One region of the Erwinia pyri genome, then DNA from elsewhere that is predicted to be linked to it. Evidence: predicted binding sites of a transcription regulator. Region 1 holds the regulator's gene; each other region holds the start of a gene.

Region 1 (3,280 bases):
CTTAACCTCCGCTCCGAAGCTCAAGCTTAAAAAGAAAGCACCTCAGGCAACTGCCGCCGCTACCCCCAGCAGAGTTAACAAAAAAAGCGTTAATGAGGGTAAAAAACGTTACGGGCGTCACCGTGGTAAAGCCGCGCAGATGGAAGCGCTGACCGCCGATCTCGATTCGGCGCCGCTGAAGTTGAGCAAAGCTCACCGTGCCCGCTATCAGAAGGCGCGTGAAACCGCGATGAACAAACTGATGGGCCAGCTGGGTAAGCCTTATCAGTGGGGCGGAACCTCACCGAAAACCGGCTTCGACTGTAGCGGACTGGTCTGGTATGCCTATAAAGATCTGGTGAAATTTAAGATCCCCCGCACCGCTAATGAGATGTATCACCTGCGCGATGCCGCCTCAATCAAACGTGATGAGCTGGAAAAAGGGGATCTTGTCTTCTTCCGCATTAATGGCCGCGGCGCTGCCGATCATGTGGGCGTCTATCTGGGTGACGGTAAGTTCATTCAGTCCCCGCGCACCGGCAAGGATATCCAGGTCAGTGCGCTGGGCGAAGATTACTGGCAGCGCCACTATATTGGCGCCCGTCGGATGATGACGCCGAAAACCATTCGTTAAAAGTGATACAGGGGCCAGTTGCCTGGCCCCTGTTCAGACTAGTGCATGATGGCGGTAAAGCTGAACGCCATAATCATCGCCAGTGCGCAAACCGTGGTCAGTAGTGAGAACTTTAAATCGGTATCCATTTTTCTTCCTGAATAGCCCTACAGTTTATGGTGTTACCAATTTTCCCATACTTAGCGGTAAAAATCTCGTTTTCTCTGCTCAGCCTTGTTAGAATTCTTTTTTTGTTGCGCAACGCTCGCTTATCTTCACTGTTCTGCGGGTGACCACTCTTTTCCTTCCTGACGAATCCGACAGCAACATAAAAAAATGATTTAAGACGTCAGGTTTTATTCTTACCAGGCAAACGATTAACAACAGCCTTATCAACATGTTGAGATAAGCGCAGGAGTAGCTAGTTCATGGCAACAATTAAAGATGTGGCAAAACAGGCCGGGGTGTCGACCACCACCGTTTCCCACGTCATCAATAAAACCCGCTTTGTCGCCGAAGAGACGCGGGAGGCCGTCTGGGCTGCAATTAAATCGCTGCACTACTCCCCCAGTGCAGTGGCCCGTAGCCTGAAGGTTAATCACACCAGAACCATTGGTCTGTTAGCCACCTCCAGCGAAGCGCCCTATTTTGCCGAGATTATCGAGGCGGTGGAGAACTGCTGCTTCGCAAAAGGCTATACCCTGATCCTGGGCAATGCCCATAACGATCTGCAAAAGCAGCAGGCCTATCTGTCGATGATGGCGCAAAAGCGCGTGGATGGTCTGCTGGTGATGTGCTCAGAGTATCCCGATCCGCTGATCAGGATGCTGGAAGAGAACCGCAATATCCCGATGGTGGTAATGGACTGGGGCGAGTCCCGCGGTGACTTTACAGATACCGTGCTGGATAACGCTTTTGAGGGCGGCTATCTGGCCGGGCGCTATCTGATCGATCGTGGTCACCGCGATATCGGCGTGATCCCCGGGCAGATGGAGCGCAACACCGGCGGCGGTCGCCATGCCGGCTTCCTGAAAGCGCTAGCTGAAGCCAATATTACGCTGCGAAAAGAGTGGCTGGTGCAGGGTGATTTCGAACCGGAGTCTGGCTATCAGGCGATGCAGCAGATTTTGTCGCAAAAGCAGCGCCCGACGGCGGTCTTTTGTGGCGGTGACGTCATGGCCATGGGCGCAATTTGCGCTGCGGACGAAATGGGCCTGCGGGTCCCGCAGGATATATCGGTGATCGGTTATGATAACGTGCGCAACGCCCGTTACTTTACGCCAGCGCTGACTACCGTCCATCAGCCAAAAGAGCGTTTGGGCGAGACCGCCTTCGATATGCTGCTGGACCGCATCACCAGCAAACGGGAAGATCCGCAGACCATTGAGGTGCATCCTTCACTGATTGAACGTCGCTCGGTCGCCGACGGTCCTTTCCTGGATTACCGCCGCTAAACGACTTGTGCACCTCTCTCCTCCTGCAGCCAGGGGCATACTCTGCCCCTGGCCTGCGCTGTTTACCCGCTTTGTTATTCTTCCTCACGCAGCCATTCGCTGTTCAGCGTATCGCTTTCTCCCAAATAATCGAGTAGCCAGCTCAGCGCCGGTGAAGCCTGCTGTTCAGACCAGCTGACGCAGCAGGGACTGTCGGGAAAAGCGGCAGCAAGCTTAAGCTCGTGCAGCGTGCCCTGTTTCAACAGAGGCCGGGCAAAATGTCCCGGCACCATGCCCACGCAAAGCCCGGCTGACAGACAGTCGAAGGCGCTTTCCCAGTCCGGCACCACCAGCCGCCGCTGGTTATCCAGGGTCCAGGTTGTTCGCTTGGGGAGTGCCCGCGAGGTATCCTCCAGCACCAGCGAAGGCCACTCCCGGATCGCCTCTTCAATGATTACCTGCTCCTTGTGCTGCGCCAGAGGATGATCTGCCGCTACCACACAGCGCCAGTTCAGTGCTCCCATATCGCGAAAGGCAAAACGGCCGCCTACCGGAATAGCCTGAGTCGCCCCGATGGCCACATCAACCCGGCCATCGGCCAGCGCATCCCAGACACCATTGAACACCTCTGGCGAGAGATGCAGCTCCATATCCGGAAAGTGGCGATAGAAGTCCACCACCAGCTGGCGCGTGCGCTGTGGTTTGACTATCCGATCGACGGCAATGTTGATCTGTCCGCGCCAGCCGTTTGCCACCTGCTGACACTGCCGTCGGGTGGCGAGCATTTTTTTGATAACACTACGCCCTTCCTGCACAAATACCCGTCCCGCTTCGGTCAGCACCACATCCCGATGCCGCCGTTCAAACAGGGGAACCGCCAGCCACTCCTCCAGCTGCCGCACTGTATAGCTGATAGCTGAGGGGACCCGATGCAGCTCTGCCGCAGCTGCGGTGAAACTGCCGGAGCGTGCTACGGCATCAACGACTTCCAAAGCGTGTTCTGACCACATAACCTGCCTGCAAATTTTTTGGAGGGAACAGGCAAATATTACCGTTTCACAAGCTGATTGACACGCGATTACACTCTGCGGCGTTCGATTCATTACCCATAAAGAGAAAAAAATGCCTGGAAAAGGATTTATAGTTTACCTCGCGCTGCTCAGCGTTGCGGGTTTCCTCGCCACCGATATGTACCTGCCTGCTTTTATCGCTATGCAACAAGATTTGCAAACCAGCGCGGGCATCATCAGCGCCA
Region 2 (3,280 bases), 840 kb from region 1:
TGGGCTTGTGGTAGCCGCGCAGCTCAACGCCGTTGTGGCTGTTAACCTGCTCTTCATAGGTACGGAAATAGCCGTTCAGGGCCGGACGACCAAACTCATTGTTGAACGCCGCGCCGCCCAGCGGGCCTTCGGTCATGATATCCAGCGCGGTAACGATGCGGTCTGGTTTACCGAAATCCTCTTCCCACGGCTGTTCAAAGCCCGGAATGCGCAGGTTAGAGACCGAGAAGCCTACCAGGCCAGCTTTAGGCTTAGCGCCACGGCCGGTTGCGCCTTCATCACGGATCTCCCCACCGGAACCGGTAGCGGCGCCCGGCCAGGGTGAAATGGCTGTCGGGTGGTTATGGGTCTCCACCTTCATCAGGATATGCGTCTCCTCCTGATGGAAATCGTACTGGCCCCGCTCTGCATCTGCATAGAAGCGGCCCACCTGCGATCCCTCCATCACCGCTGCGTTGTCTTTATAGGCAGAGAGCACGTGATCGGGGGTTTTCTCGAAGGTGTTTTTGATCATTTTGAACAGCGATTTTGGCTGTTGCTCGCCATCAATAATCCAGTCGGCGTTGAAAATCTTGTGACGGCAGTGCTCGGAGTTTGCCTGGGCAAACATGTAAAGCTCAATATCGTTCGGGTTGCGCCCGAGCTTCTCAAAAGCTGCCAGCAGATAGTCGATTTCATCATCGGCCAGCGCCAGGCCCAGTTTACGGTTGGCCTTATCAAGCGCCTCGCGCCCTTCACCCAATATATCGACGCTTTGCAGCGGCGAAGGCTGGTGATGAGCAAACAGCTGCTCAGCCTGGCTCAGCTCACTGAGAACCACTTCCATCATCCGATCGTGCAGCAGAGAGGCAAGCTGCCCCCACTGCGCTTCAGTTAACTGAGGCGCCTGCACATAGAACGCCAGACCGCGCTCCAGGCGTAGCACCTGAGGCAGATCGCAGTTATGGGCGATATCAGTAGCTTTGGAAGACCACGGAGAAATGGTGCCCGGACGCGGCGTAACCAGAATCAGTCGGCCTTCTGGCGTATGTTCGGCGAGAGAGGGGCCATATTTCAGCAGGCGCTGTAAACGGGCTTTTTCATCAGCGGACAGCGGCGCGCTGACATCGGCAAAATGGACGTACTCGGCGTAAATGTCACTCACCGGCAGGTGAGCATCCTGAAAGCGGGCCAGCAGTTTAGTAATACGAAATGCCGACAGAGCGGGCGAACCACGCAGAATTTCCATCATCAAAATCTCTCGTCAGAGCGTCGGGCGACGCTTCTTTGGGCGCAACAGGGAAAGCGGGCGCTATTATAGAGAATCCGCACCCGTTACGAAACCGTTTGCGTGGAATTTCTCGCACCAGGGAATTGGCTGAAATTCACACAATATCGGATGAATTCAGTTGCAGAGGTCCACCGAGTTGCGCAAAATGCCCCACGCTCAGGATCCATTATAGAGATCAAATACTGCCGTTACAGACAGAACCTGAGAGCGACCGAGAGATAACTATTTGAAACGCCTAAAATTTAATTATCTGTTTATCGGGCTGGTCACCCTGTTGCTTGCGCTGGCATTATGGCCATCAATCCCCTGGTATGGGGGGCAACAGGACCAGACAGAACAGATAAAATCACGGGGAGTGCTGCGCGTCAGCACCTTAAATTCCCCGCTGACTTACTACACCATCAATAACGCTCCGGCCGGAATGGATTATGAGCTGGCGAAACGCTTCGCCGATTATCTGGGTGTAAAGCTGCAAATCACCGTGCGGCAGAACCTCAGCGATCTGTTTGACGATCTTGAAGATGATAAAGCGGACATTCTGGCGGCAGGACTGATTTACAACAATGACCGCTTGTCCCACTTCCGCACCGGTCCGACTTACTATTCTGTTTCCCAGCAGCTGGTTTACCGGATGGGCAAGCCTCGTCCAAAAAATCTTGGTGATATCCATGGCCGCCTGACGGTTGCTTCTGACTCTGCCTATCTCTCCACGCTGCGCGGCATCAAGCAGAACCAGTATCCCGACCTCGACTGGGCTATCTCTACCGATCAGAGTCCCAGCGCCCTGCTGGAAGCGGTAGCGGATGGCAAGCTGGATTACACCGTTGGCGACTCTGTTTCGATTGCTCTGTTGCAGCGCATTCATCCCCAGCTGGCTGTGGCTTTTGATATCACCGATGAAGAGCCGATTACCTGGTATATGCAGCGCGATCGGGATGACAGCCTGAATGCCGCCCTGCTGGACTACTTTAACCAGATGGGTGAAGAAGGGGCGATGGCCCGGCTGGATGAGAAGTATCTGGGCCACGTGGGCACGTTCGATTATGTGGATACCCGGACTTTCCTGCGCGCGATTGATGGCACGCTGCCCGATATTCGTCCGCTGTTTGAAAAATATGCGACCGGGATCGACTGGCGTTTACTGGCTGCTATCTCCTATCAGGAGTCACACTGGAATCCGCAGGCTACTTCTCCTACCGGCGTACGCGGCATGATGATGCTGACCCGCAACACGGCTGAAAGTCTGGATGTCAGCGACAGAACCGACCCGGAACAGAGTATTCGGGGCGGCAGCGAATACCTGGTGCGCATGATGGAAAAAGTGCCGCAAACCATCCCGGAAGATGAGCGGATCTGGTTCGCCCTCGCCGCTTACAATATGGGTTACGCCCATATGCTCGATGCGCGAAAGCTGACGGAAAAGCAGAAAGGCAACCCGGACAGCTGGGCTGATGTGAAGCTGCGGCTACCGATGCTGAGCCAGAAGCGCTATTACAGCCAGACCAATTACGGCTATGCGCGAGGCCAGGAGGCCTACAATTATGTGGAAAATATTCGTCTCTATCAGATAAGCCTGGTCGGCTATCTGCAGGATCAGGAGCGTAAGCTGGCGCAACGGGCGGCTTATGAAGCGGAAATGGGCGATGGCTACCCCGCAGTGAAGCCGAAGATAGCCCTCAATTAACGGGAGGGCGAGTAGCACCGGTATTAAACAGCAGGGCCGTAAATGGCCGGTCATGGCTGATCAGTAGTGTCCGCTACAGCTCACCATCCACCGGCGCCTGCAGCTGTTGCCGCAGCGCCTTTTTTTCTGCACGACGATGGCGGAAGAAATCGCTCAGCATGCCGGCACACTCTTGTGCCAGCACGCCCTGTTCGATTTTTATCTGATGATTCATGCCCGGATGTCCCAGCACATCCATCAGCGACCCGGCCGCCCCGGTCTTTTCATCACGTGCGCCAAAAACCAGCCGCTCTATCCGTCCATGGATCATCGCCCCGGCACACATC
Region 3 (3,280 bases), 2.1 Mb from region 1:
GCCCCGACGTCCACGCCGCGGGTAGGTTCATCCAGAATCAGCACTTTTGGCCGGGTCATCAGCCCACGGGCGATAGCGACTTTTTGCTGATTACCGCCGGAGAGCAGGCCAATGGGTTGCTCCATTGAAGGCGTTTTGACGTTAAAGAGTTTGATAAAGTCACTCACCGCCAGCTGCTCTTCGGCATGCTTCAGGCGACCGCCGCGATGGCTGAAGTAGTCCAGCGCCGTCAGCGACATGTTCTCTTTCACTGACATGCCCAGCACCAGCCCGTCGCGCTTGCGGTCTTCAGAGATATAAACGATGCCGTGTTGCAGCCCCTCTTCAGGCGAGCGGGTGACCACCTCTTTACCATCCAGCTGGACGCGGCCTTTAGTGCGCGACAGCGCGCCGTAAAGCACCTTCATTAATTCGGTACGCCCTGCGCCCATCAGTCCGGCGATGCCGAGAATTTCACCTTTGCGTAAAGTGAAGCTCACATCATTCACACCCGGCCCGGTAAGGTGCTCAACCTTCAGGCGCACCTCGCCCGGCGCTTTATCCAGACGCGGATACTGCTCTTCCAGCTTGCGCCCTACCATCATTTCAATCAGCGAATCCTCATCAAGCGAATTGACTTCACGCTCCGCGATAAACTGGCCGTCGCGGAAAATGGTGACGTCATCGCAGATCTCGAAGATCTCCTTCATGCGGTGCGAAATATAAACAATGCCGCAGCCCTGCGCCTTCAGCTCGCGGATCACGCGGAACAGCGAGGCCGTTTCGGTATCGGTCAGCGCATCGGTAGGTTCATCCATCACTATCACCCGGGATTGATAGCTCAGGACTTTAGCGATTTCGACCATTTGCTGATCGCCAATCGAGAGGTCGCCCACCAGCGTATGGCTGCTGAAGCGCAGATTCAGCCGCTTTAACAGCACCTCCGCTTCGGCGTGCATCTTCTTCCACTGGATGCGCCCGATGGCGTTCACAAACTCGCGGCCCAGGAAGATATTTTCCGCAATGCTGAGCTGCGGGATAAGGTTCAACTCCTGATGAATAATGCCAATTCCCGCTTCCTGCGACGCTTTTGGTCCGTTAAATGAGACCTCGTTACCCAGCCAGTGAATGCTGCCGGCATCACGCGCATAGATGCCGGTCATCACTTTCATCATGGTGGATTTCCCGGCGCCGTTTTCGCCCACCAGCGCCATCACCCTGCCCGGAAAAACCGAGAGCGCGGCACCGGAGAGCGCTTTCACGCCCGGGAAGGATTTATCAATGCCTTGCAGTTGCAGTAAAGGTTGCATCATGGCCTCAGAAGGTCACGCCGGCACAAAGGATAATGTTCGCATAGGGAGAACACTCCCCGCTGCGGATCACCGCCTGGCTGCGCTGGGTTTGCTGTTTGAACTGTTGATGAGTGACGTACTGAATAGAAAGGGTGTTTCCCTGATGTTGTTGCAGCAAGTCGAGCAGGGCTAACAGCTCACTGTGGAGTTGAGGATTGTGGGTTTTGATCTCTTCCGCGATGATGGCGCTTTCTACCTGCATCTCTTGCGTCACAGTCTGCACTACCTGCATAAAGCTCGGGATACCGTGCGTCAGCGCCAGATCGATGCGCTGCGGTCCGGCCGGGATCGGCAGACCAGCATCGCCAATCACCACGCTGTCGGTATGCCCCAGGCGGGAAACCAGCGACGAAATTTCAGAATTCAGTAAGGTGCCTTTTTTCATCTTTCACTCCAGAGCGAAACGTTTCGCTGATCGGGAGTGTATGAGAGGCGGGAGGGAAAACAACGGGCAAAGCGTGAAATTGTGATCGCCATCGAAACGTTTCGCTGTCCTGTGGCGGAGTTTGAGTTAGGCGCAGATAAACGAGGGTTGGTAAGAACTGGCCAGCAGCAACCGGCCAGGGTCAGCGGGATTAACTGAAGACCATACCGCCATCAATCAGCAGAGACTGGCCGGTCATATAGTCAGAGTCCGGGCCTGCCAGGAAGGAGACGCAGGCGGCGACATCCTCCGGCTCAGAGAGGCGGCCCAGAGTGATGCGTTTGGCAAATTCGGCTGTGCCATACCCGGCTGGCTGGCCCGCCGCGCTGGAGATCTGGCGGTCAATCTCCTCCCACATCGGGGTTTTAACAATTCCCGGACAGTAGCCGTTTACGGTGATGCCAGCCGGAGCCAGATCGCGCGCAGCGGTTTGCGTTAACCCGCGTACGGCGAATTTGCTGGAGCTGTAAATCGCCAGCTCCGGGTTACCCACATGTCCCGCCTGAGAACAGGCATTGATGATCTTACCGCCATGCCCTTCAGCCTTAAAGGCTTTCACCGCGGCCTGAATGCCCCAGATCACCCCTTTTACGTTGATAGCGTAAACTTTATCGACAATTTCTGGCGTGATCTCTTCAATAAGCGTGGTTGGCGCTATCCCGGCATTGTTTACGATGACGTCAAAGCCTCCCAACTCTTTACGGGCCTGCTCAACGGCGGCAAATACCCGATCGCGGTCAGAAACATCCACCGTAACGGCTAACGCTTTGCCGCCCAGAGCCACAATCTCGTCGGCAACCTCACCTGCCGTCTGGCTGTTGAAGTCTGCCACGGCGACGGCGAAACCATCTTTTGCCAGCCGCAGGGCAATCGCCCTGCCAATTCCCTGACCGCTGCCGGTCACTAATGCTACTTTCGTTTTCATCTCTACTCCCTGAACGGTATTTAAAGAATCTGACTCAGATGCAGCTGGCCCATCAGCATCGGGTTGTCGGCATAGTCGACCGGCACCGCTACCACCGCAGGCCCCTGCACATCCATCGCTTTACGCAGCGTAGGCTCCAGCGCTGCGGCGCTCTCTACTGCGAATCCTGCCGCGCCAAACGCCTCGGCATAGGCTTTAAAATCAACCGGCCCAAACTTCACGCCGGAGACACGCTGGTACTTTTTCTGCTCCTGCATCGCCACCATGTTGTACTCCTCATCCACCCAGATGATGTGCAGGATATTGGCCTTCAGCCTGACCGCTGTTTCCAGCTCCATGCTGGATTGCAGGAAACCGCCGTCACCGGAGACGGAGACCACTTTACGGCCCGGATCGACCAGCCAGGCCCCTATCGCCCACGGCAAGGCCACGCCCATGGTCTGCTGCCCGTTGGAGATCATGATTTGTCGTGCACGGAAGCTGTAAAGATAACGGGCGATCCAGATATGGAAGCTGCCCATATCCACCGTCAGGGTCACGTCGCTGTTGATGATGTCCTGCATTGCCCGCACGATGCGCAGCGGATGGAGGGCAAACTGG

What was found. The regulator PurR, encoded in region 1, represses purine synthesis genes. The targets are predictions, from matches to a motif close to CANGCAAACGTTTGCNTG.
Region 2: purL (phosphoribosylformylglycinamidine synthase) is a predicted target of PurR. The motif match lies at 1,316-1,333, and genes of this name have one in related genera.
Region 3: rbsD (D-ribose pyranase) is a predicted target of PurR. The motif match lies at 1,728-1,745, and genes of this name have one in related genera.

The regions. Positions count from the first base shown of each region.
Region 1 covers NZ_CP132353.1:2,008,822-2,012,101, reverse strand. Annotated here, with positions in the region: gene Q3V30_RS09345 (C40 family peptidase) at 1-613, shown strand, start outside; gene cydH (cytochrome bd-I oxidase subunit CydH) at 652-741, opposite strand; gene purR (HTH-type transcriptional repressor PurR) at 1,021-2,046, shown strand; gene punR (DNA-binding transcriptional activator PunR) at 2,121-3,035, opposite strand; gene punC (purine nucleoside transporter PunC) at 3,148-3,280, shown strand, end outside.
Region 2 covers NZ_CP132353.1:1,172,738-1,176,017, reverse strand. Annotated here, with positions in the region: gene purL (phosphoribosylformylglycinamidine synthase) at 1-1,231, opposite strand, end outside; gene mltF (membrane-bound lytic murein transglycosylase MltF) at 1,497-2,954, shown strand; gene tadA (tRNA adenosine(34) deaminase TadA) at 3,028-3,280, opposite strand, start outside.
Region 3 covers NZ_CP132353.1:4,477,424-4,480,703, forward strand. Annotated here, with positions in the region: gene rbsA (ribose ABC transporter ATP-binding protein RbsA) at 1-1,289, opposite strand, end outside; gene rbsD (D-ribose pyranase) at 1,297-1,716, opposite strand; gene Q3V30_RS21230 ((S)-acetoin forming diacetyl reductase) at 1,907-2,680, opposite strand; gene alsS (acetolactate synthase AlsS) at 2,701-3,280, opposite strand, start outside.